3 regions of the Kitasatospora sp. NPDC004240 genome follow, and region 3 is predicted to be linked to each of the others. Evidence: riboswitches for the same ligand, from Rfam matches in the RefSeq annotation. Region 3 holds a riboswitch; each other region holds the start of a gene.

Region 1 (10,006 bases), on a different contig from region 3:
TCGTACGTGTCGTGCATAGAAGTCTCCCGAAGAGCTCCGGAGTGATCGTCCAGCTCGGCGCCCCGGCCCTCAGCCGCGACGACGGGGGCCGGCCCCGTACCGGCCCGGCACAACGCCTCACTTGACGCGATGATAGCTGGCAGTGCACGTGCATCAGCACGGGACGTTGCAGGTGCACGAGGCCTTCACGGGTGACCCCCCGACCCCCGCCTGACGGTACGTAAACGGACATAGTCGACTGAATCGGGGGCCCTCCGATAACCCCCCGTAGGCGACCCCCCGCTGAATGTTGATCTTCGAACGCCGGGAGTCGCGCGCCCGTGACCCTCCGTCAGCCGGTTTCAAACCTGTGAGACATCTCACTCCCGGAGGCTGCAACGGACCCCCCGCCCGGGAGCGTCATATCCGGCACCGGTGACCGAGTGGAGATTCGGCGAGAAATGTCCGGATTACGGACGCTCCGACCCTCCCCGTGCGGTAGCCGACTGCAACCCCGGCGGGCCGATGTCCTACGATCTCCGCCATGAGCACCGCAGCCATCCCGGGCGCGCCACTGCCCGTCCGCACTCCAGGCTCCCGTGCGCGGGGGCGCCACCGCCGTCCCGAGCGCCCCGAGATCCCGGCCGGTTCCCCGGCCCTGCTGCTCGCCGTGCCCGCGACCGCCGGGCCCGAGTCCCGTCCCGTCGTCGACGAGCTGCTGTCGATCGTCCGCAGCGAGCAGAACGGCGTCGAGACGGCGGCCGGCTACCTCGCCGACGCCGAGGGCGCCGAGAACTCCGGCGAGCGCACCGTCGCCGAGCTGCTGGCGCACGCCGCCGGCGTGGGCGCGCCCGCGCCGATCGTGGTACCGCTGGTCGCCGGCCCGCACGGCTTCCTCGACGACCTGCACGCGCTGGCGGCCGAGTACGGCTCGCCCGTCACCGACGCGCTCGGCCCGCACCCGCTGCTCGCCGAGGCCGTCCACGTCCGTCTCTCCGAGGCCAACCTGGCCCGCGCCGACCGCGCCCGGCTGTTCGCCATCGCCACCGCCGCCGACGGCGTGGTCCTCACCACCGTCGGTGGCGAGGAGGCCGCCGCCGCGGCCGGCATCACCGGCGTGCTGCTCGCCGCGCGCCTCGCCGTGCCGGTGGTCGCCGCCGCGCTCGACGTGCCCGGCTCGGTGGCCGCCGCCGTCCAGCACCTCAAGGACACCGGCTCCGAGCGCCCCGCGCTGGCCCCGCTGGTGATCGGCCCGGAGGCCGACGCCGAGCTGCTGGCCGCCGCCGCCGAGGAGACCGGCTGCCCGAGCGCCGCCCCGCTGGGCGCCTACCCGACGGTCGGCCAGCTGATCGCCTCCACCTACCTGGCCGCGCTGCCGGCCCCCGTCGAGGTGCCGGCCGAGGCCGACGCCGAGGAGCCCGCCGCCGAGTAGGTCCGTACGGACGCCCGAGGGGCCCGGTACCGCGTGTCGGTACCGGGCCCCTCCCTTTTCCGCCACCTGCCGGGCGCCGCAGGCCGCGGGGGTGGGCGTACCGCTGCGGCGCGCCCGCCGGGGTGACGGTGGTTCCACTGACGGACCGCGCGGTCACCAGGTCGTGGCGGGCTCTGGAACCCCCTGGCCGGGCAGGGCCGGCCGGGGTGACGGCCGGTTCGCCCCCGGAACGGCAACCCGTGGGCATGCGTGCCGGGTTGAGGTGCCGTCGGCGTCGAGCAGCACCTCCTCGGTGACCCGTACGACGCTCCGCGGGCCGCGCGCCACCGCCCCGGCGGCGGCACCGGAGCCACGGCGGCTCGCCCGGCGACGGCCGGCGCGGGGCCGCAGGGGCCGCCTGGGGGCCGTCGGGGCCGCTCGGGGCGCCGAGGGCGGCCACGGGCCCGGACGGGGGCCCATGGCCCGCTCAGCGGGCGACGCAGCGGCCCCCTCGCCGACCGCGGCGGCCACCGCGCCCGCCCCGCGGCCGGCGGCGCATCCTCCTGCGGAGCGCCGGAGTTGGAGACCATTCGTCCCGTATGCCCGATCTTTGGCGCTTTGCCCGAACGCGTACCCGCGCCACCTGGGAGCCGACCGCGGCGGCCGGCACCCCGCCGACCGGCGGAGCATCGCCCACCGAGGCGGCGAAGTTGGAGGCCACCCGTCCACTCTGTCCGGTCTGCCGCATTTTGACCGGCTATGCGCGCCAGGGCATTTCGGGACCGGCGACGACCACCCCAGCCCCTCGGCCGCGCCCGTCGTCGCGCAACCCGCCACCCGGTCGGCCACGCCGCACCTCGCCCCTGATGCACGGGCAGAACCGCTCGACCGTACGGAGGTTGCCGGAAAACGGTCATTTCTGATCATGATGGACAGCGGAATCGGGCCGCGCCCGCACCTCGTGACGAGCGTCACACATGTTTGCGGTTTGAGAACGGGTCTGCTTAACGTGCTCCCCGTTCGTGGCCACACGGACCCAGTGCATCCGCAACGCCGAGTCCTGCCGTCGGATGCGCTGGCAGCGCAGAACGCACCACGGCAGGAGCGGGGGACCCACAGGTAAGTCGCCCCGGACCGGTCCTCGCGGCCGGTTCAGGGCTAGGGGTGAAGCCGCCAACCACAGCGCGGCCGGGCAACTCCAGCCCGAATCCGACAGCTCACCTCGCAGGCGTGGGAGAGGACCACGTCTTCATGCTTCCCACCAACGGCACCGCCCTGCCCCGCCGTGCCCGCCGCCTGATCGCCGCCATCGGCGTCGCCGGCGTCGGCCTCTCGATCCCCACCCTCACCGCCGGCTCCGCCTCCGCCGCCTCGGTCGCCACCTGGGACAAGGTCGCGCAGTGCGAGAGTGGCGGCAACTGGGCCATCAACACCGGCAACGGCTTCTACGGCGGCCTGCAGTTCACCTCCAGCACCTGGGCCGCCTTCGGCGGCACCGCCTTCGCCCCGCGCGCCGACCTGGCCACCAAGGACCAGCAGATCGCGACCGCCGAGAAGGTGCTCGCCGTCCAGGGCCCCGGCGCCTGGCCCGTCTGCTCCGTCAAGGCCGGCCTGACCAAGGGCGGCGCCCCCGCCGCCGTCGACACCGCCGCCCCGGCCGCCGCCAAGCCCGCCACCCCGGCCCCCGCCGCCAAGCCGGCCGCCCCGGCCCCCGCCGCCCCGAAGCCCGCCGAGGCCCCCAAGCCCGCCGCGCAGGCCCCGGCGCAGACCCCGGCCCAGGACGCCGCCAAGGGCGCCCAGGACTGGCAGAAGTGGCGCCAGCAGGACGGCCGCGGCCAGTACACCGTCATCGCCGGCGACTGGCTCTCCGCGATCGCCGACCGCAACCACGTCCAGGGCGGCTGGGAGCGCCTGTACGAGCTCAACCGCGACGTCCTGACCGACGGCCCGAACGTCATCTACCCGGGCCAGCAGCTGGCCCTGGGCGAGCGCGGCGGCCGTTCCCAGGACGGCGCCTCGGAGCAGAAGTTCGACTGGTTCGACCGCTCCGGCGGCAAGACCCAGCAGGGCGCGGCGACCACCCCGGCCACCAAGCCGGCCGCGGCCAAGCCCGCCGCCCAGACCCCGGCCCCGGCGGCCCAGGCCGTCACCGGCTCCAAGGCCGCCGCGGTCTCCTTCGCCCAGTCCAAGGTCGGCCAGGCGTACGTCTACGGCGGCACCGGCAACGGCGGTTGGGACTGCTCCGGCCTGACCCAGGCCGCCCTGCGCGCCGCCGGCATCTCGGTGCCGCGCGTCGCCGCCGACCAGGCCGCCGCGAGCACCCACGTCTCGCTGGACTCCCTGCAGCCGGGCGACCTGCTGTTCTGGTCCAACAACGGCAAGGACTCCGGCGTCTACCACGTCGCGATCTACATCGGCGACGGCAAGTACGTCGAGGCCGCCAACCCGCGTTCGGGCGTCCGCGTGGCGACCGTCGCGAGCTGGGCCCCGGACTTCGCCGGCCGCGTCTGATCCCGCACCCGAAGCCCCCGGGAGGAGCCCTGCCGCTCCCCCGGGGGCTTCGGCCTGCCCGAGTACGCGCCGGCGCGCTCAGGACCTGCCCCGGACCTGCCCGCGTGGCCGGAACCCTCCCCGGCGGGGCATGCTGCTGCCCCGCACCCGAGGAGGAGTCACCATGGCACCACAGGTCACCGTCACGCTCGACGCCAACCTCGCGATCGACGCGATGATGCTCTCCGGCACCAGGAACCCGCAGGACGCCGTCGAGCTGATCCTCCGCGACTACCTGGCCCGCGGCCGCCGCACCGAGACCCGGACCGGCGACGCCTCGGACGGGCACCGGGTCGCCCAGGACCGGCCGACCGCCCAGGAGGGCTAGGAACACGCGGAGGAACGCGCGGAGGAACGCGAGAAGGGTCCCCGGGAGCTTCCCGGGGACCCTTCTCGCGTACGCGCGCGGCGGCTACCTGGCGCGGCCGCCGGTGGAGCCGCGCATCACCAGCTCCGGCTGGAACATGAACTCCCCGCGCTGGGCGGCGTTCCCGCCGACCTCCTCCAGCAGGGCGTCCACGGCCGCGATGGCCATCGCCTCGACCGGCTGGCGCACGGTGGTCAGCGGCGGCTCGGTGAAGGCGATCAGCGGCGAGTCGTCGAAGCCGATCACCGAGACGTCCTGCGGCACCGACAGGCCACGCCGGCGCACCGCGCGGATCGCGCCGAGCGCCATCATGTCGCTGCCGCAGACGATCGCGGTGCAGCCCTTGTCGAGCAGCGCCCCGGCCGCCGCGTCCCCGCCCTCCACGCTGAACAGCGTGAGGTGGACGAGGTTCTCGGTCTCCTCCTGGCTTCGGCCGAGCAGCTCCTTCATCGCGGCGGTGAAGCCCTCGATCTTGCGCTGCACCGGCACGTAACGCCGCGGCCCGACCGCCAGGCCGATCCGCTCGTGGCCGAGCTCGACCAGGTGCTGGACGCCCATCCACATCGCCGCCCGGTCGTCCGGCGAGATGAACGGGGCGTCGATCTGCTCGCTGAAGCCGTTGATCAGCACGAACGGCACCTGCCGGCCGGCGAGCCGGGCGTACCGGCCGTGGTCGGCGCTGGTGTCGGCGTGCAGGCCGGAGACGAAGACGATGCCCGCGACCCCGCGGTCGACCAGCATCTCCACCAGTTCGTCCTCGGTGGAACCGCCGGGGATCTGGGTGCAGAGCACCGGCGTGAAGCCGTGCCGGCTCAGCACCTGCTCGATCACCTGCGCCAGCGCGGGGAAGATCGGATTGCTCAGCTCCGGGGTGATCAGGCCGATCAGCCCCGCGCTGCGCTGGCGCAGCCGGGTCGGCCGCTCGTACCCGAGCACGTCGAGCGCCGCCAGCACGGTCTGCCGCGTGGTGGCGGAGACGCCCGCCTTTCCGTTGAGCACGCGGGAGACGGTGGCTTCACTGACCCCTGCCTGTGCCGCGATGTCTGAGAGTCGCGCCGTAGTCACGGTCCCAGAGCCTATTGCAATCACGTCAAACCGCCCACCAGCCGGTGCTGTCCGGAGCGAGTTCGACCTCGCCGCCGGCCACCGTGAGCGCGTCGTCGGAGGAGAGCAGCAGCCGGCCCGGGGCCGGGATCCGCACCGGGGCTCCGGTGGTGTTCACGGTGCACACGAAGGACCCGGCGGCGGAGCGGCGGCGGAAGACCAGAGTGCCCTCGGGACCGGACAGCCACTCGACCTCGGTGCCCGCGCCGAGCGCGGGGTGCTCGCGGCGCACGGCCAGGGCGCTGCGGTACAGCTCCAGGGTGGACGTCGGGTCGCCGGTCTGCGCCTCGACGCTGAGCTCCGCCCAGGTGGCGGGCTGGGGCAGCCAGCTGGGGCCGCCGGCGGTCGGGCCGAAGCCGTACGGGGCCTCGGTGCCGGACCACGGGATCGGCACCCGGCAGCCGTCGCGGTAGCCGTCCTGACCGGCCTTGCGGAAGAAGGACGGGTCCTGGCGGACCTCGTCGGGCAGGTCGGTGACGTCCGGCAGGCCGAGCTCCTCGCCCTGGTAGACGTACGCGGAGCCGGGCAGCGCGAGCATCAGCAGGGTGGCGGCGCGGGCGCGGCGCAGGCCGAGCCCGCGGTCGCCGGGGGTGCGGATCTGGGTGCCCAGGCCCGGCTCGTTGGCGAAGCGGGTGGCGTGCCGGGTGACGTCGTGGTTGGAGAGCACCCAGGTGGTGGGGGCGTCGACCGGGCGCATCGAGTCGAGCGAGACGTCGATGACCTCGCGCAGCTCGGCGGCGTCCCAAGAGGTGCCCAGGTACTGGAAGTTGAAGGCCTGGTGCAGCTCGTCGGGGCGGACGTAGTTGGCGGTGCGCTGGACGGTGGGGGTCCACGCCTCGGCGACGCCGATCCGCTGGCCCGGGTATTCGTCGAGGATTTTACGCCAGCTGCGGTAGATCGCGTGGACGCCGTCCTGGTCGAAGAAGGGCATCACGTCGTTGCCGAGCAGCTTCAGCTGGTCGGCGCCGCCGAGGTCGGGCAGGCCGGGGGCCTTGACCAGGCCGTGGGCGACGTCGATGCGGAAGCCGTCGACGCCCATGTCCAGCCAGAAGCGCAGGATGGAGCGGAACTCGTCGGCGACCGCCGGGTTCTCCCAGTTGAAGTCGGGCTGCTCCGGGGCGAACAGGTGCAGGTACCAGTCGCCCGGGGTGCCGTCGGGGTTCTCGCTGCGGGTCCAGGCCGGGCCGCCGAAGATCGACTCCCAGTCGTTGGGCGGCAGCTCGCCGTTCCCGCCCTTGCCGGGACGGAAGTGGTAGCGGTCGCGCAGCGCCGAACCGGGGCCCTCGCGCAGGGCGCGCTGGAACCACTCGTGCTGGTCGGAGGAGTGGTTGGGGACCAGGTCCACGATGATCCGCAGGCCCAGCTCGTGGGCATCGCGGATCAGCGCGTCGGCGTCCAGCAGGGTGCCGAACATCGGGTCGACCGCGCGGTAGTCGGAGACGTCGTAGCCGGCGTCGGCCTGCGGGGAGGCGTAGAAGGGGGACAGCCAGACGGCGTCCACGCCCAGGTCGCGCAGGTAGGGCAGGCGGCTGCGGATGCCGGGCAGGTCACCCATGCCGTCGCCGTTGGAGTCGGCGAAGCTGCGCGGGTACACCTGGTAGATGACCGCGTCCCGCCACCAGCCTCTGGACGCGCCGGCGGTCGCCTCGTGAGCGGTGGTGTCGGCGGCGGGCCGGGAGGTGTCGGCCAGGTTCTGGGTCATGGGGGTTTCCCTTTGGTGGTGAGAACTGCTGGAGCGGTCAGGACTTGGAGGCGCCGGCGGTCAGGCCGGTGACCAGGTGCCGCTGCACCAGGTAGAAGAGGACCGAGGACGGGATCGCGATGAGCACCGCGGTCGCGGCCATCAGGTTCCACTGGGAGTCGTGCTCGCTGACGAAGGTCTGCAGGCCGACGGCCAGCGTGTAGTTGTCGGAGCTGAGCATGAAGGTGGAGGCGAAGGCGACCTCGGCCCAGGCGGTGAGGAAGGAGTAGAACGCGGCGACCGCGAGGCCCGGGCGGGCCAGCGGCAGCACCAGCCGCCAGAAGGTGCCGAACGGGCTGAGCCCGTCGACCCGGCCGGCCTCGTCGATCTCCACCGGGATGGTGTCGAAGTAGCCCTTCAGCAGCCAGGCGCAGTACGGCACGGTGGTGGTCGAGTAGACCAGGATCAGACCGAGGTAGGTGTCCAGCAGGTTGAGCTCGGACAGGATCGTGTACATCGGCACGATCAGCACCGCGATCGGGAACATCTGGGTGACCAGCAGCGACCACATCAGCGGGCGGTGGCCGGGGAAGCGCATCCGGGAGACGGCGTAGCCGGTGGTGGCGGCGATCATCACACCGAGCACGGTGGTGGCGCCGGAGACCAGGAAGGCGTTGCCGAACCAGGCGAAGAAGTCGGTGTCGAAGAGGACGGTGTCGTAGTTCGACAGCGTCATCTTGTCGAGGATCTCGCCGGGGTGGAGGTAGTCCGTCTTGTCGGGCCCGAGCGAGATGTAGACGATCCACAGCACCGGGAAGAGCGCGACGGCGCTGGCGAGGATCAGCGCGCCGTGCGAGAGCGCGGTGGCGAGGGGGCCCGCCTGGCCGCGTCCGCGGCGGCGGGGCTTGCGGGCGGCGTGCGCGGCGGGGCGGGCCGCGGGGGCGGTGGGTCGTTCGGTGGTGGTGGTCATCGGGGGTACCTGCCTTCCTGGTCGCTTCGGTCGGGGCTTCGGCGGGGCGGCGTCAGCCGTTGGCCTTCTCGTTGCGGGCGAGCCAGCGCCGGTAGAAGGCGGTGAAGACGATGAGGATGGACAGCAGGATCACGCCGTACGCGGCGGACTGCGCGTAGTCGCGGGGCTGCTGGCCGAAGCCGAGGCGGTAGGCCCAGGTGACGAGCAGCTGCGTGTCGGGCGCGCCGTTGCCGAACAGCAGGAAGATCACCGCGAACTGGTTGAAGGTCCAGATGACCCCGAGCAGGACGACGGTCGAGGAGACCGTGCGCAGCCCCGGCAGGGTGACGTGGCGGAAGCGCTGCCAGGCGGTGGCGCCGTCCATCTCGGCGGCCTCGTACAGCTCGGCGGGGATCGACTGCAGACCGCCGAGCAGCGAGATCATCATGAACGGCACGCCGACCCAGGTGTTGACCAGGACGGCGGCGGCCTTCTGGGCGGTCGGGTCGTCCAGCCAGCCGGGCTCGGGCAGGTGGAGGGCGGAGAGCAGGCCGTTGACGGCGCCGCCGTCGGCGAGCATCAGGCGCCAGGAGAAGACGGTGACGAAGGTGGGGACGGCCCAGGGCAGGATGAGCAGCATCCGGTAGAGGGCGCGGCCGCGCAGCTTCTGGTTGAGCAGCAGGGCCAGGCCCAGGCCGATCGTGTAGTGCAGGAGCACGCAGAGCGCGGTCCAGCTGATGGTCCACACGAAGTGCGACCAGAACCGGTCGTACGAGCCGGGTCCCCAGAGGATGTCGGCGTAGTTGTCGAAGCCGACGAACTTGTAGGTCGCCGGGATCTCGTTGACGCCGATCTTGCGGGCCGAGTTGAGGCTGTTGGCGTCGGTGAGGGTCAGGTAGAAGCCCTCGGCCAGCGGGTAGAGCACCAGGACGCCGAGGACCAGCACGACCGGCGCGATCATCGCGTAGGCGTACCAGTTCTTGGCGTACGAGAGCTTGAGGCGCTGCACGAGGCCGGGACGCGGTTCGCGGTCCCGGCTGCCCTGGCCGGGAGCGCCCTGCACGGCGACTGCCATTGTTCGACACCTTCTCGGGGGAGGTCCGCAGCCTCGGGTGGTGGGACTGCTGGGGATACGGGGGTGGCCGCCCGGCCCGCCGGCAGGGGGTGGCGGCGGGCCGGGCGGCTCGTTGGGACTTACTTCGCGAAGCCGGGGAGGAGCTTGGCGAAGTCGGTGGAGACGGTGTTCAGGCCCTCCTGGGTCGAGGTGCCCTGAACGATCTTGCCGAGGTTGGTGCCGAAGGGGCCGAACAGCGAGCTGTACTCGGCCAGCTCGGGACGCGGCTTGGCGCTGTCCAGCACGGCCTGGAAGCCGGCGATGCCGGGGTCGGCCTTGACCTCGGGGGTGAAGGCGTCGGCGCGGGTCGGCAGGGTGGAGTTCTTCTGCGCGATGAACGCCTGGCTCTCGGCGGAGGTCATGAAGGCGGCGAACTTGGCGGCGGCGGCCTTGTGGGCGGCGTCGGAGCCGGCGTACACCGAGATGTTGTGGCCGCCGGTGGGGGCGCCGGCCTTGCCGGCGGAGCCGGCCGGGACGGCCGCGATGCCGAGGTTCTTCTTGTCGGAGAAGGCGGCGCCCTTGTAGATGTTGGTGATCTCCCAGGGACCCTGGATGATCGCCGCGACCTTGCCGCTGTTGAACGCGTCCATCATGTGGGCGTAGGCGTCGGTGGTGACGTCGGCCTTGGCCATGCCGGGCGAGGTGAACATCGACTTGTAGGTCTCGACGCCGCGGACGGCCTCGGGCGAGGTGATGCTGATCTTCTTGCCGGCGGCGTCGACGGTGTCGGTGCCCTCGCCGAAGAGGAACGGCATCGCGTAGTAGCCGTCGGCGGCCTTCAGCCAGAAGCCCTCGGCGCCGGTCTTCTCCTTGATGGTGGCGGCCGCGGTCTTCAGCTCGTCCCAGGTCTT
Region 2 (10,006 bases), on a different contig from region 3:
CCGACGCCGTCGCCGACTACGAGCGGGTCCTCGACCAGGTCGACCTCGACTCGATCGCCGCCCGTGAGCGGATCACCCGCCACGACGTGAAGGCCCGGATCGAGGAGTTCAGCGAGCTCGCCGGCCACGAGCAGATCCACAAGGGGATGACCTCCCGGGACCTGACCGAGAACGTCGAGCAGCTGCAGATCCGGCAGTCCCTGGAGCACGTGCGGGACCGCACGGTCGCCGTCCTGGTGCGCCTGGGCCGGCTCTCCGCCCAGCACTCCGAGCTGGTCATGGCCGGCCGCTCGCACAACGTCGCCGCCCAGGCGACCACCCTCGGCAAGCGCTTCGCGACCGTCGCCGACGAGCTGCTGGTCGCCTTCCGCCGTCTGGAGGAGCTGATCGCCCGCTACCCGCTGCGCGGGATCAAGGGCCCGGTCGGCACCGCCCAGGACATGCTGGACCTGCTCGGCGGCGACACCGACAAGCTCGCCGAGCTGGAGCGCCGGGTCGCCGGCCACCTCGGCTTCGAGAACGTGCTCACCAGCGTCGGCCAGGTCTACCCGCGCTCGCTGGACTTCGAGGTGCTGACCGCGCTGGTCCAGCTGGCCGCCGCGCCGTCCAGCCTGGCCAAGACCATCCGCCTGATGGCCGGCCACGAGCTGGTCACCGAGGGCTTCAAGGAGGGCCAGGTCGGCTCCTCCGCGATGCCGCACAAGATGAACACCCGCTCCTGCGAGCGCGTGAACGGCCTGGCCGTCATCCTGCGCGGGTACGCCTCGATGACCGCCGAGCTGGGCGGCGACCAGTGGAACGAGGGCGACGTCTCCTGCTCGGTGGTGCGCCGGGTCGCGCTGCCGGACGCCTTCTTCGCCTTCGACGGCCTGCTGGAGACCTTCCTGACCGTCCTCGACGAGTTCGGCGCCTTCCCCGCCGTGATCGAGACCGAGCTGGACCGCTACCTGCCGTTCCTGGCCACCACCAAGGTGCTGATGGGCGCGGTGCGCGCGGGCGTCGGCCGGGAGACCGGGCACGAGGTCATCAAGGAGCACGCCGTCGCCTCCGCGCTGGCCATGCGCGCCGGCGCCCGTGAGAACGAGCTGCTGGACCGTCTGGCGAACGACGGGCGGATCCCGCTGGACCGGGCCGCCCTGGACGCGCTGCTCGCGGACAAGCTGTCCTTCACCGGTGCGGCCGGCGCCCAGGTCGCCGAGGTGGTCCGCCGGATCGAGGCCGTCGCGGCCGCCTACCCGGAGGCCGCCAAGTACGCTCCGGGCGACATCCTCTGACGATCCGTCAGCCCTCCGAGGGCCCCGCCGCCGGACCGGTGGCGGGGCCCTCGCGCTTGCGCCCCGGGTGCCCCGGGTCCAGCGGCGGGGCGCCGGCGCCGCAGGACCACTGGCAGTCCGGCTCCGCCACCGGGCGGTCCTCGGGCGCGAGCACGTTGCCGCGTACGGTCGTCAGGGCGAGCAGCCCGCCGGTGACCAGCAGCCCGGCGCAGATCAGCATCGCCGTCCGGAAGGCCGCGTCCACCTCGGCGGGCACCCGGTAGTCCTCGCCGCTCAGCCCGGCCAGCGCCGGGAGCGCGGCCACCGCGAGCAGTCCGGCGGCGCGGGCGGCGGCGTTGTTGACCCCGCTGGCGATGCCCGCCCGGCGCACCTCCACCGCGGCCAGCACCGTCGCGGTGAGCGGCGCCACCAGCAGCACCATCCCGCAGCCCAGCACGGTGACGGCCGGCAGCACGTCCGTCCAGTAGGAGGCGCCGGGCCCGATCCGCAGCATCAGCAGCGTCCCGGCCGCGCAGAGCAGCGGGCCCACGGTGAGCGGCAGCCGGGGGCCGATCCGCTTGCCGAGCTCGCCGGCCCGGGCGGAGAGCGTCAGCATCAGCAGGGTGGTCGGCAGCAGCGCCAGCCCGGCGGTGAGCGGGGCGAAGCCGGAGACGATCTGCAGCTGCACCATCAGCAGGAAGAAGATCCCGCTGAACGCCGCGTACACGCAGAGGGTGACCAGGTTCACGGAGGTGAACAGCCGGGAGGCGAACAGCTCCGGCGGCAGCATCGGCTCCGCCCGGCGGCGCTCGACCAGGACGAAGGCCGTGCCGAGCAGCAGTCCGGCCGCGCCGCTCAGCCACACCCGCGGGCCCAGGCCCTCGCCGGCGGCGGTCAGCGCGTAGGTGAGGGAGCCGAGGGCGAGGGCGGCGAGCACCGCGCCGGCCACGTCGAAGCGGCCGGTGGCGCGTTCGTCGCGGCTCTCCGGGACGTGTCGGGCGGCCACCACGATCACCACGACGGCGAGCGGGACGTTCAGCAGGAAGATCCACCGCCAGCCGGGGCCGTCCACCAGCCAGCCGCCGAGGAACGGGCCGACCGCCGCCGACACCCCGCCCAGGCCCGACCAGAGGCCGACCGCGCGGGAGCGGTCCTCCGGATGGAACACGGCCTGGAGCATCGCCAGCGAACCCGGGGTCAGCAGCGCCCCGCCGATGCCCTGCAGGGCGCGGGCGGCGACCAGCACCTCGATGGTGGGCGCGGCGGCGCAGGCCGCCGAGGCGGCGGCGAACCAGGCGACGCCGAGCAGGAAGATCCGGCGCCGGCCGTAGCGGTCGCCGAGCGCGCCGCCCAGCAGGATCAGCCCCGCCAGCGTCAGCAGATAGGCGTTGAGGGTCCATTGGAGGGCGGCCAGCGGGGCCCCGAGATCGGCGCCGATCCGGGGCAGCGCGACGTTCACCACCGTGCCGTCGAGCATCGCCATGCTGGAGCCGAGCACCGTCGCCAGCAGTACCCAGCGGCCCCGCGCGGTGCCCAGGCGCAGGGTGCCGGCCTCGTCAGTAGCCACGGCCCGATGGTGCGCCCCGGGGGCCCACGTGACAAGGGTCACCGGTGGTGTGTCGGGGGATGGCGGTCCGTAGGTGATCGTGTGCGCACTGCCGCCGAAATCGGCGCAGCGGCAGTGATCCAGCGCGCGGGGTAATCGAATCGTGCACGTACTGTGCAGCGGATCATCCGGAGTGTCACGGCATTCCGACCGATTTCCCCGGATTCGGGAGATCGACATTGCTTCGCCCGGACGGATGGGTTTTAGTTCAGCGACCGCCCGGCGATGGCCCGGGTGGCCACCGGGTGGAACGCCTAGTCCTGCCGCTGCCCGGTGGTACGAACTGAACTCTGTACGGCAGGAGCGGGGGAACCACAGGTAAGTCGCCGGACCTGAATTCACGGTCCGGCTTGGGGTGAAGCCGCGCTTGCGGCCGGGCAACTCCAGCCCGAACCCGACAGCTCACCTCGCAGGCGTCGGAGAGGAAATCTGCCATGGCCGCTCACGCCCGTCGTTCCGCCCTGCCCCGCGCCGTCCGCATCGGCATCGCCACCGCCGTCACCGGCGCCGCGTTCGCCCTTCCCCTCGTGACCGCGGTCACCGCCCAGGCCCACACCGCGCCGGCCGCCCAGGCCCAGCCCGTACAGGCCGCCACCTGGACCGGTGCCACCAGCCACGACGCCGTCGTGGTGGCCGAGAAGCCGGCGGAGAAGCCGGCCGAGAAGCCGGCCGCCGAGGAGAGCTACAAGGTCGCCGGCGGGGACTCCCTGTCGAAGATCGCCGCCGCCAAGCACGTCGAGGGCGGCTGGCAGGCGCTGTACGAGCACAACCGCTCGGTCGTCGGCTCCAACCCGAACCTGATCTTCCCGGGCCAGCAGCTCGCCCTGGGCGCCAAGGCCGCCGCGCCGGCCGAGGCCCCCAAGCCGCAGACCTCCGCGGACTCGGCCAAGCCGGCCGCTCCGGCCCCGAAGCCCGCGGCTCCCGCCGCGAAGCCCGCCGCTCCCGCCGCGAAGCCCGCCGCCCCGGCCACCAAGCCGGCCGCTCCGGCCGCGAAGCCCGCCGCCCCGTCCGTCGCGCCGAAGCCGGTCCAGGCCGCCAAGCCCGCCGCCCCGGCCGCCACCCAGGTGGCCACCCCGGTCGCGGCCGCCGCCTCCGGCTTCACCGCCCCGCTGGCCAACCCGCGCATCGGCACCGCCTACGGCGTCGCCGGCTCCATGTGGTCCTCCGGCCACCACACCGGTGTCGACTTCTCCGCCGCCACCGGCACCCCGCTGAAGGCGGTCGGCGCCGGCACCGTGGTCAAGGCCGGCAACGGCGGCGCCTACGGCAACGAGGTCGAGATCAAGCTCGCCGACGGCAAGTACGCCCACTACGCGCACCTGTCCGTGATCGGCGTCAAGATCGGTCAGACCGTCACCGTCGGCCAGCAGATCGGCCTGTCGGGCGCGACCGGCAACGTGACCGGCCCGCACCTGCACTTCGAGATCCGCACCGGCTCGGAGTACGGCTCGGACATCGACCCGATCGCCTACCTGCGCGCGCACGGCGTGGCGCTCTGACCCTTCCCGGACCACCGCTGGGTGCGGGGCGAACGACCATCCGGGATGGTCATGTCGGGTGACCGCCCGACCGGGTGATCGCCGCCCCAGTGGATCCACGGGCGTAGGGCGTGGGGGACACGCCCTGGGGAACGCCCCCTTCGACCGGGTCGGAATCGCGAGGATCTCCTCCTCGTGGTTCCGGCCCGGTCGCCCGTTTTTCCGGCCCCCGGGTGCCGCCGTTCCGCCCCGTGCCGAAGCGCCGGGGCCGGTTCATCAGGCGGGGCCGTTCGCCGGTGGGGGCCGCGGCCGTTCACCAGTGGTGGGCGGGCAGCGCGCGCTGGGCGGCGGTCAGCAGATCGTGCACCCGGTGGCCGAACTCCTCGGTGTTCCGGGCGGGTTCGGGGAACACCAGGCGGACGTCGCGGTGCCCGTGCGGGTGGTCCAGGCGCAGCACCAGGCCGTACCGGTCGAGGGCGAGCGGGCGCACCTCGGGCCGCTCGGCGAGCAGGTTCGGGTCGATCAGCCGGGTGAGCGTGGCGAGGGCGTCCGGGTGGTCGTCGGCGAGGTGGGTGAGCAGCGGGGCCTCGTACCGGGCCAGCGGGTCCGGCGCGGCCAGGGCCAGATCGGCGCCGGTCATCGCGGTGGTGCCGTACGGGGTGGAGAGCACGGCGTGCGCGACGTCCAGGAAGAGGTGGACGCCGAGGCCGTCGTCGGTGAGGTGGGCCGGGCGCAGCCGGCCGGCGAGGGTGAGCCGGCCGCGCACCCGGTCGCGGACGGCGACGGGGGCGACGTCGGTGAGGTCCAGGACGACGGCGAGGCCTTCGCTCTCGCGGGCGGCGGCGATGGTGAGCGGCGCGTCGATCGGCGCGCCCAGGCGCAGTCGGGAGCCGTGCGCCGAGACGGGGGTGTCCAGTGCGTGGTGCTCGCCGCAGGCCCGGATCACCAGGGAGGTGGTGGCGGTGAGCAGGCTGTGGACCCGCTCGGCGGCCGTGGGTTCGGGCACCTCGGTCACCTCGTCGTCGGCGAACGGGCTCATGGCGGGACCTCCGATTGGTTAGGTGAGCCTAACCTAATGAATCGGAGGGGTGGCGGCAAGCCCGCCGGAGGTGCGGGTGGGCCCGGTGGGCCCGGTGGTGGACCGGGCCCCGGTGCGGCCGGTCAGCCGATGACCGCCTGGGCGTCGATCTCCACCAGCATCGGCTCCTGCGGCAGTTCGACGAAGATCGTGGTGCGGCAGGGCTTCACCCCGCCGGGTGCGATGTTCTCCGCGATGAACTCGGCGTAGACCTCGTTCATCAGCGGGAAGTGTGCGCGCTCGGTCAGGTAGACGCGGAACATCACCACGTCCTCGATGCTCGCGCCGCCCGCCTCGACGATCGCCTTCACGTTCTCCAGCGTGCGGCGGGTCTGCGCCTTCACGTCGCCGTGGTACAGGTACTCGCCGGTCGCCGGGTCCTGCGGGCCCTGGCCGGAGACCTGGAGGATCGGGCCCTTGCGGACGCCCTGGGAGAACATCCAGGCCGGGGCGGGGGCGCCGGTGGTGCGGATCTCGGTCTTCTCGCTCATGCGCTTCCTCGTTGGTTCCGGACGGCCGGGGTGTCCCGGTGCTTGGGGGGCGGGCTTGGTGTTGAGCGGTGCGGGCCCGGCGCCGCGGGGTGCGGGCCCGGCGCTCAGCCGGTGCGGGGGTGCTGGCCGCAGTCGGCGGAGACCGCCCGGGTGGTGGCGAGCAGCTGCGGCAGCAGCTCCAGCACCTGCTCGTACGGGAGGACCACGTCGGGCACCGAGATGGAGGCCGCCGCGACCACCCGGCCGGTGGCGTCGCGGATCGGGGCGGCCACGCAGTTGATGAACGCCTCGTGCTCGGCGTGGTCCTGCGCCCAGCCCTGCGCGGCGACCTTCTCCAGCTCGGCGAGCAGGGCCTCGGGCGTGGTCAGGGTGCGGGCGGTGTGCGGGACGAAGTCGATCCCCGCCACCACCCGGCGCCGCTCGGCCACCGGCAGGTCGGCCAGCAGTACCTTGGAGACCGCCGCGCTGTGCAGGGCCGCCCGCAGGCCGATCCGGGAGTACATCCGCACCGGGTGCCGGGAGTCGTACTTGTCGATGTAGACGACCTCGCCGCCCTCGTACGCGGCCAGGTGGACGGTCTGTCCGGTGGCCGCGTTCAGCTCGGCGAGGTGCGGTGCGGCGATCCGGCGCACCCCGCGCTGCTCCAGCGCCAGACCCGACAGGGCGAACAGACCGGCGCCCAGGTGGTAGCGGTAGGCGGGGTCGCGGTAGACGAAACGTTCCTCTTCGAGGCTCTGCAGCAGGCGCAGCACGGTGGTCTTGTGCACCCCCAGCACCTCGGCCAGCTGGTCGAGGGAGCGTTCGCCCTCGCCGAGCTCGGCGAGGATGCGCAGGGCGCGGGTGACGGTCTGGCTCATCGTGCTCCAAGGGACGCGGCCGGTCGAGGGCCCGGCGCGGGCAGGACGGGGGACACGATGCCATCCGCCGAGACCCTGGTCGCCGACCAGTCCCGGGCGGAGGCGCCGAGCAGGGCCGCGACCACCGGCTCGGGCGGCGGCTCGCCCTGGTCGGTGGGGGCGGTCAGCGCGCAGGCCGCGCTGAGGTGGCCCAGCCGCAGGCGGCGGCGCTGGTCCAGTCCGCGCAGGGTGCCCGCCAGGTAGCCGGCGGCGAAGGCGTCGCCGGCGCCGGTCGCCTCCACCACCTCGACGGACAGCGCCGGTTCCGACACCGCCGTGCCGTCCCGCTCCAGCGCGGTGACCACCCGGTCGGCGTCCTTGACCACCAGGGTCGCCGGGGACGGGAAGAGCCGGCGCAGTTCCCGCGGGTCACCGGCGCCGAAGGCGGCCTCCGCCTCGTCCGCGCCCAGCAGCAGCAGGTCGCAGGCGTCCAGCAGCGGCGGCAGCACCTCCGGGTCCCGCCCGTGCCAGAGCGCGGGACGCCAGTTCAGGTCGAAGCTGACCAGGCGGCCGGGGCGGCGGCGCCCCGGGTCGAGCAGGGTGCGCAGCAGCGCCAGGCAGTCCTCGGAGAGCGCGGCCGTGATCCCGGACAGGTGCAGCAGCCGGGCGCCGTCCAGCAGCCGGGCCGCAGCCGGGTCGTCCAGCAGCGCGGGGGAGAGGGCCGAGGCCGCCGAACCGCGGCGGTGGTAGTGCAGCCGGCTGCGGCCGTGGCCCAGGTCGTGGCGGTGGCCGGTGCGCCCGCCGACCTCCTTGAGGTAGACGCCGGTCGGGCGGTGCGGGTCCACCGCGACGGCCGAGACGTCCACCCCGCGTCCGGCCAGCTCGCCGGTCAGCCGGCGGCCGAAGCCGTCCTCGCCGACCCGGCTGATCCAGGCGCTGCGCACCCCGAGGGCGGCGAGGGTGCCCGCCACGTTGGACTCCGCGCCGCCGACGGACAGCCGGAAGTTCTCCACGGTCTCCAGGGGGCCCGGCCGGTCCGGCAGCAGGACGGCCATCGACTCGCCCACGCACACCGCCTCGGCGGTGGGGGCGGTCTCCTGTGCTGCCATCGTGTGGGGCTCCTCGTGTCCGGCGGTCGGCCGCCGGGTGCGGCCGGTGCGCCCGTCGGGCCTGGCTCCGGGCGGTTGGTCGGGCTCGGCCCGGGGCGTCGGTCCCGGGCCGGGTGGTGCGTCCGGTGCGGTCCCGGGTGGTGCGTCGGGCCGGGCTCCGGCGGCGTGCCGGGTCCGGGCCGGGCGGTCCGGGTGGCCGTTGACCTTCGTCCGGCGCCGATGCTAGAACCGGGGTGCCAGCATGTGCAACCCTCGTTGCGCATGTTGCAACGCCACCGGGCCGTACGGGCCCCGGACGGCCGAGAGGGAGGAAGACGGTGGATCAGACGTTCGCGAGCGGCCGCGGCGGGCCCGGGATCGACGGCGGCCGGGTCGCCGCCCTCGCCGAGGAGGTCCTGGACTGGCGGTTCAAGGCGCTGCCGCCCGCCGCCCACGGCCGTACCGTGCGCCGGTACCTCGCCGACGGCCCGACCCTGGACGACCTCGGCACCCCGCTGCTCACCCTCGACGCCGGCGCGCTCGACCACAACCTGCGCACCATGGCCGCCTGGTGCGCCGACGCGGGCGTCGCGCTCGCCCCGCACGGCAAGACCACCATGGCGCCCGCCCTCTGGAAGGCCCAGCTGGACGCCGGAAGCCACGGCATCACCCTCGCCAACCTCCCGCAGGTCCGCGTCGCCCGCGCCTTCGGCGTCGAGCGGGTGTTCCTCGCCAACACCCCGCTCGACCCGGCCGGCCTGGCCTGGATCGCCGGCGAACTGGCCGCCGACCCCTCCTTCGCCTTCCTCACCTGGGTGGACGGCGTCGACAGCGTCCGGCTGATGGACGGGGCGCTGCGCGCGGCCGGCGCCGAACGGCCCGTCGAGGTGCTCGTCGAACTCGGCGGCCCCGGCGGCCGCACCGGCGCCCGCGGCGTCGACGAGGCCCGGGAGGTCGCCGAGGCCGTCCGGCGCGCCCCCACCCTGCGGCTGGCCGGCGTCGGCGGGTACGAGGGCGCGTTCGCCCACGACGCCGGCGCCGAGGCGCTGGACGCCGTACGCGGCTACCTGCGCCGGCTCGCCGAACTGCACGGGCGGCTCGGCCCCTGGTACGAGCCGGGGGCGCGGCCGGTGGTGAGCGCCGGCGGCAGCGCCTACTTCGACCTGGTGGCCGAGGAACTGTCCGGGCTGGACGACGCGTTCGTGGTGCTCCGCTCCGGCGCCTACCTGGCGCACGACGACGGCTTCTACCGCGGCGTCTCGCCGCTCGCCCGCGTCCCGCGCGGCGGCCCGCCGTTCCGCGCGGCGCTGCACGGCTGGGCCCGGGTGATCTCCCGCCCCGAGCCGGACCTCGCCCTGCTCGACGCCGGCAAGCGCGACCTGCCCTTCGACGAGGGGCTGCCGCAGCCGCAGCTGGTCCGGGGCGGCGCCGAGCCGATCGGTTCCGGCGCGTACATCGGGGCCCTCAACGACCAGCACGCCTTCCTGCGCGGGGCCGGCGACCTCGCCCCGGTCGGCTCGGTGCTGCGGCTGGGCATCTCGCACCCGTGCACCGCCTTCGACAAGTGGACGATGATCCCGGTGCTGGACGACTCCTCGGCGGCCGCGCCGCGGGTGGTCGACCTGGTCAGGACGTACTTCTGATGGGCGGGGTGCCGGAGGAAGGGCCCCCCGCCGGACGGGGCGTCGCGGTCTCGCGCCCGGGTGCCACGGTCTTCCGGGGCGCCACGGTCGTGGACGGCAGCGGTGCCGAGCGGTACCGCGCCGACGTCCGGATCGCCGACGGGCTGATCACCGCGATCGACCCGGACCCGGGCGGCGGTGGGCGTCGCACCCCGGGCCGGGGACCGTCCGGGCCGGGGCCGTCCGGACCAGGGTCGTCCGTACGGGAGGTCGACGCGGACGGGCTGGTCCTCGCGCCCGGCTTCATCGACATGCACGCCCACTCCGACCTGCGCCTGCTGGTCGAACCCGAGCACCCGGCCAAGGTCACCCAGGGCGTGACCTGCGAGGTCCTCGGCCAGGACGGCCTGTCGTACGCGCCCGTCGACGACACCACCCTGGCCGCGCTGCGCCGCCAGATCGCCGGCTGGAACGGCGACCCGGACGGCTTCGCCTGGGACTGGCGCACGGTCGGCCAGTACCTGGACCGCCTCGACCGCACCGGGATCGCGGTC
Region 3 (10,006 bases):
GCGCCAGCATGCCGCGGGCCCGGGCCCGCTCCAGCCGCCCGAAGCCCCGCCCGCCGGTGAGCAGCAGGGCCAGGACCGGGAGCCCGAGGACGGTGATGAAGGTGCCGGCGCCGAGGGAGAACAGCACGATCGAGAAGGAGAAGCCGGCGATCGCCACCGGCAGGCCGGTCAGCGTGTAACCGATCTCGCGGTAGGTGTAGGAGGAGAAGGGGGCGCGCCAGAAGTACGGGGGCCGCTCGGTGCGGTGGGCCCGGGCGGGGCGGTCCGTCCGGTCGTGGTTCTCGGGGGAGTCGTCGACGTCGTACTCACGGTGGGGTGCGTACTGGCTGCTCATGGCCGGTCGGTCCTCGGTCTGTCGTGGCGGCGGTTCCTGGGGGTGATCCCAGACTCGCAGAGCGGCAGCGGGCCGGACATCCGGTCTCCCGGCGAACCGGGGGTGGGGATAACCCCCGGCCGCCCTACCCGGCCCCGGACCCGCGCCGGACCACGGTGACCACGCGGATCGCGGGGATCACGCGGATCGCGGGGATCACGCGGATCGCGGGGATCACGACGACCACTCGTCCTCCAGCAGCGAGTACTGGTAGGAGTCGTGCCAGCGGCCGCCCAGGTACAGGTCGTGCCGGATCCGCCCCTCCAGCCGGAACCCGGCCCGTGTCAGCACCCGGGCCGAGGCCGCGTTGTCGGTGTCCACCCGGGCCTCCAGCCGGTGCACACCCAGGGTGGCGAAGGCGAAGTCGCACAGCAGGGCGGTGATCTCGCCCGCGTAGCCCTGCCCCCAGGTGTCCCGGCGCAGCGCGTAGCCGAGGGTGGCGCCGCGGTGCTCGCCGAGGCCGAGGGCGGCGTTGCCGATCGGCACCGCGTCGGCCGGGTCCTCGGCGTCCGCGAGCCGGGTGACGGCGAGCCGGTAGACCGTGCGGATCTCGCGCTGGGCCTCCTCCAGGTACTGCTCGACCTGGTCGTCGCAGTCCTCGCGGTCGCGCGGCTCGAACGGCAGGTACCGGCAGGTCTCCGGGTCGCCGAAGACCGCGTGCAGCGCGTCGACGTCCTCCGGGGTGTGGTGGAACTCGCGGACGGCCAGTCGCGGGCCGGTGAGCAGAACGGGCACCATGCCTGCCGACCCTACCTCCGGCCAGCGATTACCGTACGTGAACATGGAAGAAGAAGACCTGCGGCTCGCCCCGCGCACCAGGGCCGCCGACCTGCTCGCCTGGGCGCAGGCCCAGGGCCGCGCGCCGGTGGCCGAGGAGCCGGTGCGGACGGTGCTGGCCCTGCTGGAACTGGGCGACGGCAGGATGCACGACGGATGGCCCGAGCTGACCTCGAACACCCTGGAGCAGCTGCTGTACGAGCGGCTCCACCTGTACGTCCAGCCCGCGCCGGAGCAGGACCCGCTGGAGTACGGCCGGGCGGTGGACCTGCTGATCGACCACCAGCGCGCGGCCAAGCGGCTGAACGCCAAGCGCCAGGAGCGGCTGCACGCCGAGGCCGAGTGGCAGGGCGAACTGGCGGCCGGCCTGCTGCGCCGGGCCGACCTGGTGACCTGGCCCCGGCTGTACGCGCTGCTGCTGCGCGCCGCCGGGGTGGACGTCGCGGACGACGCGGCGGTCCGGGCCTGGCTGGAGGGGTTCCGCACGCTGGATCCGGCGGGGCGGGCGGCCGCGTACGAGGAGCTGGAGCGGGCCGGTCTGCTGGACCCGGTGGACGGTGACGGCGGCTGGGGTCCGACCCGGCTGATGTCGGTGGGCATGGCCACGGACGGCGCCCGGATGCTGCTGGAGCAGGGGCTGATGCGGCGCAGCTACCGCAACCTGGCGGAGCTGACCGCGCTGGGCCGCCCGATGCCGCAGGAGCTGGCCGGGGACTTCGAGGGCTTCGAGGCGGCGGCGGTCTCGGTGGCACTGGACCTGTACGGCGACTGGACGGTGCCCAGTCTGCCGCGGCTGCTGGTGGAGGAGTACCCGGACCTGGCGCCGGAACCGGGCCAGGAGGAGATCGAGGCGTACCTGGCGCAGCTGCCCCAGGACGACATGGACGAGCCGCCCCAGGACGACACGGCCCAGGACGAGCTGCCGGAGTGATCCGGGCGGCGTGACACGGAGGGCAGGAACGCGGACGGTCCCGGGAGCGCGTGCTCCCGGGACCGTCCGGTGTGGCGTGGGGCGGGCGTCAGGGGGTGAGGCCGCGCTGCTCGAACCAGGTCTCCGGGTCGACCGGGGCGCCGCCGCCGGGGCGGACCTCGACGTGCAGGTGCGGGCCGGTGACGTTGCCGGTGGCGCCGACCTTGCCGATCTGCTGGCCGGGGACGACCTTGCCGGAGCCCTTGATGATCGAGGAGAGGTGGCAGTACCAGATCTCGGTGCCGTCGGGCAGGGTCTCGACGATCCGGTAGCCGTACGAGCCGGACCAGCCGGCCGAGGTGATGGTGCCGGCGCCGACCGCGTACACCGGGGTGCCGGTGGAGGCGGCGAAGTCCAGGCCGGTGTGCAGGTGGGCCCAGTAGCGGGCGCTCTGCCCGTAGTGGGCGGAGAGGTTGTAGTCCTTCACCGGCAGGTTGATGGCGGCCATCCGGGCGGCCTCGGCCGCGTCGGCGGCCTTCTTGGCCTCCTGCTGCTGGGCGACCTTCTTGGCCTGGGCGTCCTGGGCGGCCTGGAGGCGGGCGCTCTCCTCGGCGGCGGTGCGCTGGCTGTCGGCCTGGAGCTGGATGCGCGCGGCGAGGGCGAGGCCGGGGTCGGCGGCGAGCGCGACGGGGGTCTCGTCCGGGGTGGAGACGGCGGGCGCGGAGGCCGGCGTGGCGGAGGCGAAGCCGGTCGCGCCGAGGGTGGCGGCGACGGCGGTGACGCCCAGCAGCGGGGCGGTGCCCCGGGTCTGGCGGGGCATCCGGTGCCGGTTGGTCTCGGCGGGCTGCGGGGCCGTCTCGTCGGCGACGCCGGCGTACACGCTGTCGTGCGCGGGCGGCCAGTCGAGCAGCTGGGTGCCGGCGGCGGAGCCCGTCGGCTGGACCGGGGAGTGCGTCGACGCCACGGAGGCGCGCTCCTTTCCTTCCTTCGCGCCTACCGGGTTAGCTGACGGGTTCGGAGCAGGAAGGTCTCCTACGGCCGGGCCCGGGGGCCTGGCCGATTCACCCCAAGGAACGTGGTTCCCCGGCTCCCTGACCTGCCCGGGGGCGGGTCGTGCGGGATTAGGCGACGTGCACGGTGCCGTCGGGTACGGCGTTTCGACCGCGCTGCGTTATCAAACGTTAATCCTAGGAGCCCCTGATTCCAAGCCATTCGTTCGGGACAGTCGGTCACTGCCCTGACGCCGTGGCACGCGATGGGCGCTCCGTCACGTCTGACGACAGCACGCACCCTACCGGACGTAAAAGTGCGTCAACGAACGACCCTTGAACTGAGTACGCCTACTCATGCGTACGGCCCGACCGGCCGGGATTCTGGCGCCATGAGCTCACAGATGCAGTCCCGCACCACGGCGGCGTACCACGTCCAGGCCGTGCTGTCCTTCGCCATCTCCGGCACCGCGCTCGCGGTGGGCATCGCCTACCTCCCGGTGGAGGGGTGGACCCGGGCCTTCCTCGGCGTCGGCCTCCTCTACACGATCACCTCGGCCTTCACCCTGGCCAAGGTGATCCGGGACCGGCAGGAGGCCGGCGAGATCGTCAGCCGGGTCGACCAGGCGCGACTGGAGAAGCTGCTCGCCGAGCACGACCCGTTCAAGGTGGAGGGGGTCTGACCACCGGAGGGTCCACCACCGACGCCACGGACGCCACGGGCGCCTCCGCACCCTCGACACCCTCGACACCTTCGACGCCTCCCGGCGGTCTCCCCGCGCCGAGCGCTTGACGGCTAAGGCTATTAGCCTTAGCTTTATGGCTATCGGCAGTCGCACAACGGACCGAGGAGGCCCACGATGTCCCGCACCGCCACCCCCGCCACCCGCCACCTGGACCTCCCCGGCGGCCGGCTGGCCTTCGACGACACCGAGCACGGCGAGGGCCTGCCCGTCGTCCTGCTGCCCGGCATGCTCGACAGCCGCGCCGCGTACCGGCACCTGCACCCGCTGCTGGTCGCGGCCGGCCGCCGGGTGATCACCATGGACCTGCGCGGCTTCGGCGAGTCCTCGATCGTCTGGGACGACTACTCGCCGGCCGCCATCGCCGGCGACGTCCTCGCCCTGCTGGACCACCTCGGCATCGAACGGGCCGTCCTGGCCGGCAGCTCCTACACCGGTGCGAGCGTGGTCAGGGCCGCGGGCGACGCGCCGGAGCGGGTCGCCGGGATCGTCCTGCTGGACGCCTTCATCGAGAACCTCCCGCCGAACCTCGCGCAGCGCACCCTGGTCCGCGCCCTGGGCGCCCTGGTGGAGCGCGCCCCCGCCTTCTGGGGCTTCTACCTGCGCAAGATGGCCTTCCCCGGCCCCCGCCCGGCCGACCTCGACGCGTACGTGGCCGGCCTGGTCGCCGCCCTGCGCACCCCGGGCCGCAGGACCGCCACCCGGGGCTACACGCACGGCAACTCGGCGCCCGAGGGCTGGACCGCCGCGGTCCGCTGCCCGGCGCTGGTGATCATGGGCTCCAAGGACCCCGACTTCCCGAAGCCGGAGCTGGTCGCCGACCGGCAGGCCGCCGCGCTGAACGCCCGCAAGGTGATGATCGAGGGGGCCGGCCACTACCCGATGGCGGACTCCCCGCAGGCCACCGCCGACGCCCTGCTGCCCTTCCTCGCCTCCCTCTGAGCCCGGCCCCTCAGCCGAACCCAGAACCGAAACCGACACCGACGCCGAAACCGACGCCGGCACCGTCGCCGAGACCGACGCCGTACGCGAGCCCCCGGAGAACCCCCATGCCCCGCGCCGGACTGACCCCCGACCAGGTCGTCACCCACGCCCTCGCCCTCATCGACGAGCAGGGCCCGGAGGCCCTGACCCTGGCCGCCGTCGCCGCCCGCGCCGGCGTCGCCACCCCGTCCCTCTACAAGCACGTCAGCGGCGGCCTCGCCGAGCTGCGCCGGCTGATCGCCGTCCGGGTCACCGGGGAACTGGCCGACCGGCTCGCCGAGGCGGCCCTCGGCCGCGGCGGGGACGAGGCCGTGGACGCCGTGCTGCGCGCCTACCACGGGTACGCCGTCGAGCACCCGCACCGCTACGCCGCACTGCCGCAGGCCCCGCAGGCGGACGACGAGCTGACCCGGGCGGCCGGGCGGCTGGTCGGGGTGATCGTGGCGATGCTGCGCGCGTACGGCCTGGAGGGTTCCGAGGCGATCCATGCGGCGCGTACGGTCCGCTCGGTCGCCCACGGCTTCGCCTCGCTGTCGATCGGCGGCGCCTTCCGGCTCGCCGAGGACCCGGCCGTCACCCAGGACCGGCTGATCGGCGTGCTGACCGACGGGCTGCGGGCCTGGCCGAAGCCCTGAAGCCCGGGGCCCGGGGCCCGGGGCCCGGAGCACCGAGGCACCGAGGCACCGAGGCACCGAGGCACGGAACCCCGCGGCCCGAGGGCCCCGGCAGGCCCCCCGTCGCCCCGCGCCACCGGGCCGGAGCGGTCCATCCGGGTTACATTGGCCGCGCTGCCAGGTGGTCATCGACCGGGGACCGCCCACCCGAGGCGGAGGTCCCTCACGTGCCCGCACCCAAGGCGTGGTGGCTCCGCGCCCGGATACCGCTCCGGAGCCCGCTCGCGCACTGGCGCGAGCGCCTGCTGGACGGCGACCGCCGTGCCGAGCGGGACGCGCTGTGGCTGCTGCTGGTGGTGGCCGCGCTGTTCAGCGTCCTGCCGGTGGCGTTCCCGGCCACCTGGCCGCCCTCCTCGCTGGTGCTGCCGCTGGTCGCCGGCGGTCTGGTGCTGCGTCGCCGGCTGCTGCTGGTGGTGTCCTGCGCGGTGCTCGTGGGCTGTCTGCTGAGCGTGCTGACCGCAGAGCCGCGCGGCGTCCGGGTCGGCGTGCTCTTCGTGCTGGCGGCGACCGCGATCGGGGTGCTGGCCAGCAGCCGCTCCCGCCACCGGCTCGGCCTGCGCGGCAACCGGGGCGACTCGATGCTGCTGGAGCTGGCCGAGCACACCCGGGAGCTGGGCCGGCTGCCCGACCGGCTGCTGGACTGGCACTTCGACGGCGCGCTGGCGCCGGTCGGCGGCGCGTCCTTCTCCGGTGACTTCGTGCTCTGCTCCCACCGGCCCGAGGACGACCTGCTGGAACTGCTGCTGGTGGACGTCTCCGGCAAGGGCAGCCGGGCCGCCGCCCGTTCCACGCACCTGTCCGGGGCCTTCGCGATGCTGCTCGGCCGGGTACCGCCGGAGGACTTCCTCCCGGCCGCCAACGACTACCTGGTCCGGCGGGGCTGGGAGGACGACTTCGCCACCGCGGTCCACCTGGCGCTGCGCCCGGCGAGCGGCCGCTACCGGCTGTTCAACGCCGGCCATCCGCCGCCCGCGCAGTACCGGCCGGGCGGCGGCGGCAGCTGGTGGCTGGGTCCGACCGGGGGCCCGGCCCTGGGCCTGCTGCCCGACACGCCGTACCCGGCGGTGCACGGGCGGCTGGCGCCGGGCGACTCGCTGCTCATGTACAGCGACGGGCTGGTGGAGCTGCCGGGGGCGGACCTCGACGAGGGCGTCGAACGGCTGCTGGCCGCCGCCGAGCCGGTGCTGCGCACGCCGCGGACCGTCGAGCGCGGCGGACGGCCGTGGCAGGGCGCGGCCGACCGGCTGGTCGAGGCGGTCGCACCGGACGTCGCCGACGACCGGACCCTGGTGCTGGTGCGACGCCTGGGACACCATTCGCCGATCTGAGGAAATAAGGTATGAAGAATCACGTAACCCCCTAGGGCACCTGTCCCGGAGCGGAAAGGCCCGGTATCCCGATGGACCTGTCCTCCCCCCGGCTCCCCTCCACCGAGGACGGCGGCCGACCCCCTCGCAGCAGCCCCACGACCCGGAGCGCGATGCGCTGCGTCCGCTTATTGCTCGGCTGCTCCAGCGCCGCCGAACTGCTCGCCACCGTGCTCGCCGAGGGCCCCGGCTGGATCACCGGCGAGGGTTCCGCGCTCTACCTGACGGACCCCGGCGGGATGCTCCGGCTCACCGCCTCCCACGGACTGCCCGACTGGGCCCACGAGCGCTACGGCGTGGTCGACCCCGCGAGCGACCTGCCCGCCGCGATGGCGCTCCGGCTGCGCCGCCCGTACCTGCTGAGCCCCGAGCGCACCGGCGCCGACTACCCCAACCGCAACACCGGCATGGGCACCGGCATGATCGCCATCATCACCCTGCCGATGATCGTCGACGAGCGGCCGATCGGCGTCCTCGGCCTCGCGCTGGCCCACCGGGGCACCGTCCCCCGCCGCGACCTGGACGTGCTGGAGACCATCGCCGACGCCTGCGGCCACCGCCTCGCGTACCTGCTGGACAGCGACCTCGCGCGGGCGCGCACGCCCCGGGGCACGACGGCCGCCGACGCGCGTGTCGCGGGCGGGGTGCGGACCGGCCCCGGTCCGGAGGGCGGCAGCGAGGGCGGGCCGGACGCCGGGCTGGCCCATCCGCTGCTCTCGCTGGCCGTCCGCGCCGCCGGGCACGGCGCCTTCGAACGCGACCTGGTCACCGGCGAGGACTTCTGGGACGTCCAGGCCCACCGCGTGGTCGGGCAGCCGGTGCCACCGGAGGGCGCCCGGGGCGGCCCCGGGATGGAGCGGATCGTCCACCCCGAGGACCTGCCCGACTTCCAGGCCGCGCTGGCCGAGGCGCTCGCCACCGGCGGGCCGTACCGGCTCACCTACCGGGTGCTGCGCCCGGGCGGCGGCGTGATCCGGATCGCCGAGCACGGCGAGGTGATGCTCGACGTGCACGGCCGCCCGGTCCGCATCGCCGGGCTGCTCGCCGACCGGGACCGGGCCCGTACGCCCGAGGAGCGCCCGCCCGCCGGGCCCGCCGGCCGTGCCGCCCCCGCCGTCGTCGGCGCCCGCTCCGCCCTGCTGCTGGCGCTCACCCGGGCGCTGTCCCGGGCGGTCACCGTCCGGGACGTCACCACCGCCGTCACCGACGTCGCCCGCCCGGCCCTCGGCGCCGCCAGCATCGTGCTCGACCTGGTCGACGAGGGCCGGCTGCTGCCCGTCTCGCACACCGTCTACGGCGGCCCGCGCCGCAGCGAGCTCAACCGGCTGGCCGACCTGTCCGCCGGGGTGATGCAGCGCTCGCTGGAGCGCTCGGCCCCGCTGTTCAGCGAGCCCGGCCAGGCCGGCCGGGCCAGGGAGGACGGCCGGGGCCGGGAGAACGGCCGGGCCCGGGAGGGCGGCGGCCCGCTCACCCCGGCCGCCTGGGCGGTGCTCCCGCTGATCGCCTCCGGCCGGCAGGTCGGCTCCTGCCTGATCACCTTCGCCACCGAGCGCGGCTTCAGCCGCGAGGACCGCACCCTGTACTCGGCCTTCGCCGGCGTCCTCGCGCAGTCCCTGGAACGCGCCCGCCTCTACGACACCCACCACCACCGGGCCACCGAGCTGCAGCGCGCCATGCTGCCGCGCACCCTGCCCCGGCTGCCTGGCATAGCCAGCGCCGCCCGCTACCTGCCCAGCACCGAGGGCATGCAGATCGGCGGCGACTGGTACGACCTGCTGAAACTCCCCGACGGACGGATCGGCCTGGTCATCGGCGACGTCCAGGGCCACAACGCCGAGGCCACCGCGGTGATGGGCCAACTGCGCAGCGGGCTGCGCGCGTACGCCACCGACGGGCACGACCCGGCGGACACCCTGGCCCGCACCAGCCGGCTGCTGTCCGAGCTCGACACCGACCTGTTCGCCACCTGCCTGTACGTGACCCTCGACCCCGCCGACGGCACCCTGCTCGCCGCCCGGGCCGGCCACCCCTCGCCGGTGCGGATCGGGCCGGACGGGCGGGCCGCCGAGCTCGCCGTGCCGGGCGGCCCGCCGCTGGGCGTCGCCCCCGGTCTGCCGTACCGGCTGACCTCCGGGCGTCTGGCGGGCGGCGAGACGCTGCTGGTGTACACCGACGGCCTGGTGGAGGACCGTGAGGAGGACTACGACGAGTCGGTGCAGCGGATGATCGACGGCCTGGAGGTGTGGACCCGCACCGCCGGCCCGCTCCACCCGGATCCGGCCCACGCCCTGGAGCGGCTCGCCGACCTGCTGACCCTCAACGTCACCGAACGCCGCTCCCGCCCGGACGACGTGGCCCTGCTGCTGCTCCACCGTGTTACTCGCCCACTCGCCTCCGGGCCCTCCTGAGCCGCCTCCTTTGCCCCGTCGCGCAGCTGCCCAAACCCCCGAAGACCGACTGTTTGCAGACGTATTGACGGGTTTTTGACGGGATCGGGTCACCTGATGAGATCCGTTCACACCATCGTAGGATCATCGCCCTAGAATTCGCCGCGTGACGATGACTCAGTGGTGTGCAACGGCTACCGGCGTACTCGCCGCGATCGCCCTGTTGGCCGCCGCCCGCTACCGCTCGGTCACCCGCACCCAGCGCCGCCGGCTCGGCCGACAGCAGCGCGAGCTGGACCGGCTGCGCGAGCAGCTGTCCGTCGAACTGTCCCGCCGCGGCGCCGAACTGGCCGCCGTGCAGCAGGAGCAGGAGCTCACCGCCTCCACCCAGCGGGCCTTCCTCAGTGTCGCCCGCCGGATCCTCGTCATGGCGCACGACCAGCAGGCCCTGCTGGACGAGATGGAGCGCACCCACGACGACCCCGCGCTGCTCGAAGGCCTGCTCAAGGCCGACCACGCCGCCGCCCAACAGGCCCGCCTCGCCCAGACGCTGGCCGTGCTGTGCGGGGCGCGGGCCGGCCGGCACTGGCCCGAGCCGGTCCCGCTGGAGGACGTGGTCCGCGGCGCCCAGTCGCGCATCCTGCCCTTCCAGCGGGTGGTGGTCCGCAGCCGGATCGAGACCGCCGTGGTCGGCGCCGCCGCCGAGGCGCTGATCCACGCCGTCGCCGAGCTGCTGGACAACGCCACCCGCTATTCCCCGCCCAGCACCCAGGTGTTCGTCACCCTGATGCCCGTCCACAAC

The links. Region 3 has a riboswitch for cyclic di-AMP ahead of ACWEQL_RS18910 (M23 family metallopeptidase). Riboswitches for the same ligand answer to the same signal wherever they lie in the genome.
Region 1: another riboswitch for cyclic di-AMP. It lies ahead of ACWEQL_RS27305 (transglycosylase family protein); the one in region 3 lies ahead of ACWEQL_RS18910 (M23 family metallopeptidase).
Region 2: another riboswitch for cyclic di-AMP. It lies ahead of ACWEQL_RS15105 (M23 family metallopeptidase); the one in region 3 lies ahead of ACWEQL_RS18910 (M23 family metallopeptidase).

What each region holds. Positions count from the first base shown of each region.
Region 1 is NZ_JBSGFD010000117.1:3,121-13,126, forward strand. It holds gene ACWEQL_RS27295 (DUF397 domain-containing protein) at 1-17, opposite strand, end outside; gene ACWEQL_RS27300 (hypothetical protein) at 524-1,411, shown strand; cyclic di-AMP (ydaO/yuaA leader) riboswitch at 2,463-2,634, shown strand; gene ACWEQL_RS27305 (transglycosylase family protein) at 2,621-3,901, shown strand; gene ACWEQL_RS27310 (hypothetical protein) at 4,065-4,268, shown strand; gene ACWEQL_RS27315 (LacI family DNA-binding transcriptional regulator) at 4,353-5,372, opposite strand; gene ACWEQL_RS27320 (glycoside hydrolase family 13 protein) at 5,398-7,113, opposite strand; gene ACWEQL_RS27325 (sugar ABC transporter permease) at 7,151-8,062, opposite strand; gene ACWEQL_RS27330 (carbohydrate ABC transporter permease) at 8,115-9,116, opposite strand; gene ACWEQL_RS27335 (extracellular solute-binding protein) at 9,236-10,006, opposite strand, start outside.
Region 2 is NZ_JBSGFD010000046.1:22,600-32,605, reverse strand. It holds gene purB (adenylosuccinate lyase) at 1-1,274, shown strand, start outside; gene ACWEQL_RS15110 (MFS transporter) at 1,282-2,820, opposite strand; cyclic di-AMP (ydaO/yuaA leader) riboswitch at 3,131-3,290, shown strand; gene ACWEQL_RS15105 (M23 family metallopeptidase) at 3,294-4,358, shown strand; gene ACWEQL_RS15100 (DUF2470 domain-containing protein) at 4,651-5,376, opposite strand; gene ACWEQL_RS15095 (RidA family protein) at 5,499-5,906, opposite strand; gene ACWEQL_RS15090 (IclR family transcriptional regulator) at 6,011-6,763, opposite strand; gene ACWEQL_RS15085 (sugar kinase) at 6,760-7,851, opposite strand; gene ACWEQL_RS15080 (alanine racemase) at 8,169-9,473, shown strand; gene ACWEQL_RS15075 (N-acyl-D-amino-acid deacylase family protein) at 9,473-10,006, shown strand, end outside.
Region 3 is NZ_JBSGFD010000063.1:9,060-19,065, forward strand. It holds gene ACWEQL_RS18895 (sensor domain-containing protein) at 1-334, opposite strand, end outside; gene ACWEQL_RS18900 (GNAT family N-acetyltransferase) at 548-1,111, opposite strand; gene ACWEQL_RS18905 (hypothetical protein) at 1,155-2,081, shown strand; gene ACWEQL_RS18910 (M23 family metallopeptidase) at 2,170-3,024, opposite strand; cyclic di-AMP (ydaO/yuaA leader) riboswitch at 3,037-3,198, opposite strand; gene ACWEQL_RS18915 (YiaA/YiaB family inner membrane protein) at 3,442-3,732, shown strand; gene ACWEQL_RS18920 (alpha/beta fold hydrolase) at 3,910-4,734, shown strand; gene ACWEQL_RS18925 (TetR/AcrR family transcriptional regulator) at 4,842-5,411, shown strand; gene ACWEQL_RS18930 (PP2C family protein-serine/threonine phosphatase) at 5,618-6,778, shown strand; gene ACWEQL_RS18935 (SpoIIE family protein phosphatase) at 6,850-9,225, shown strand; gene ACWEQL_RS18940 (ATP-binding protein) at 9,377-10,006, shown strand, end outside.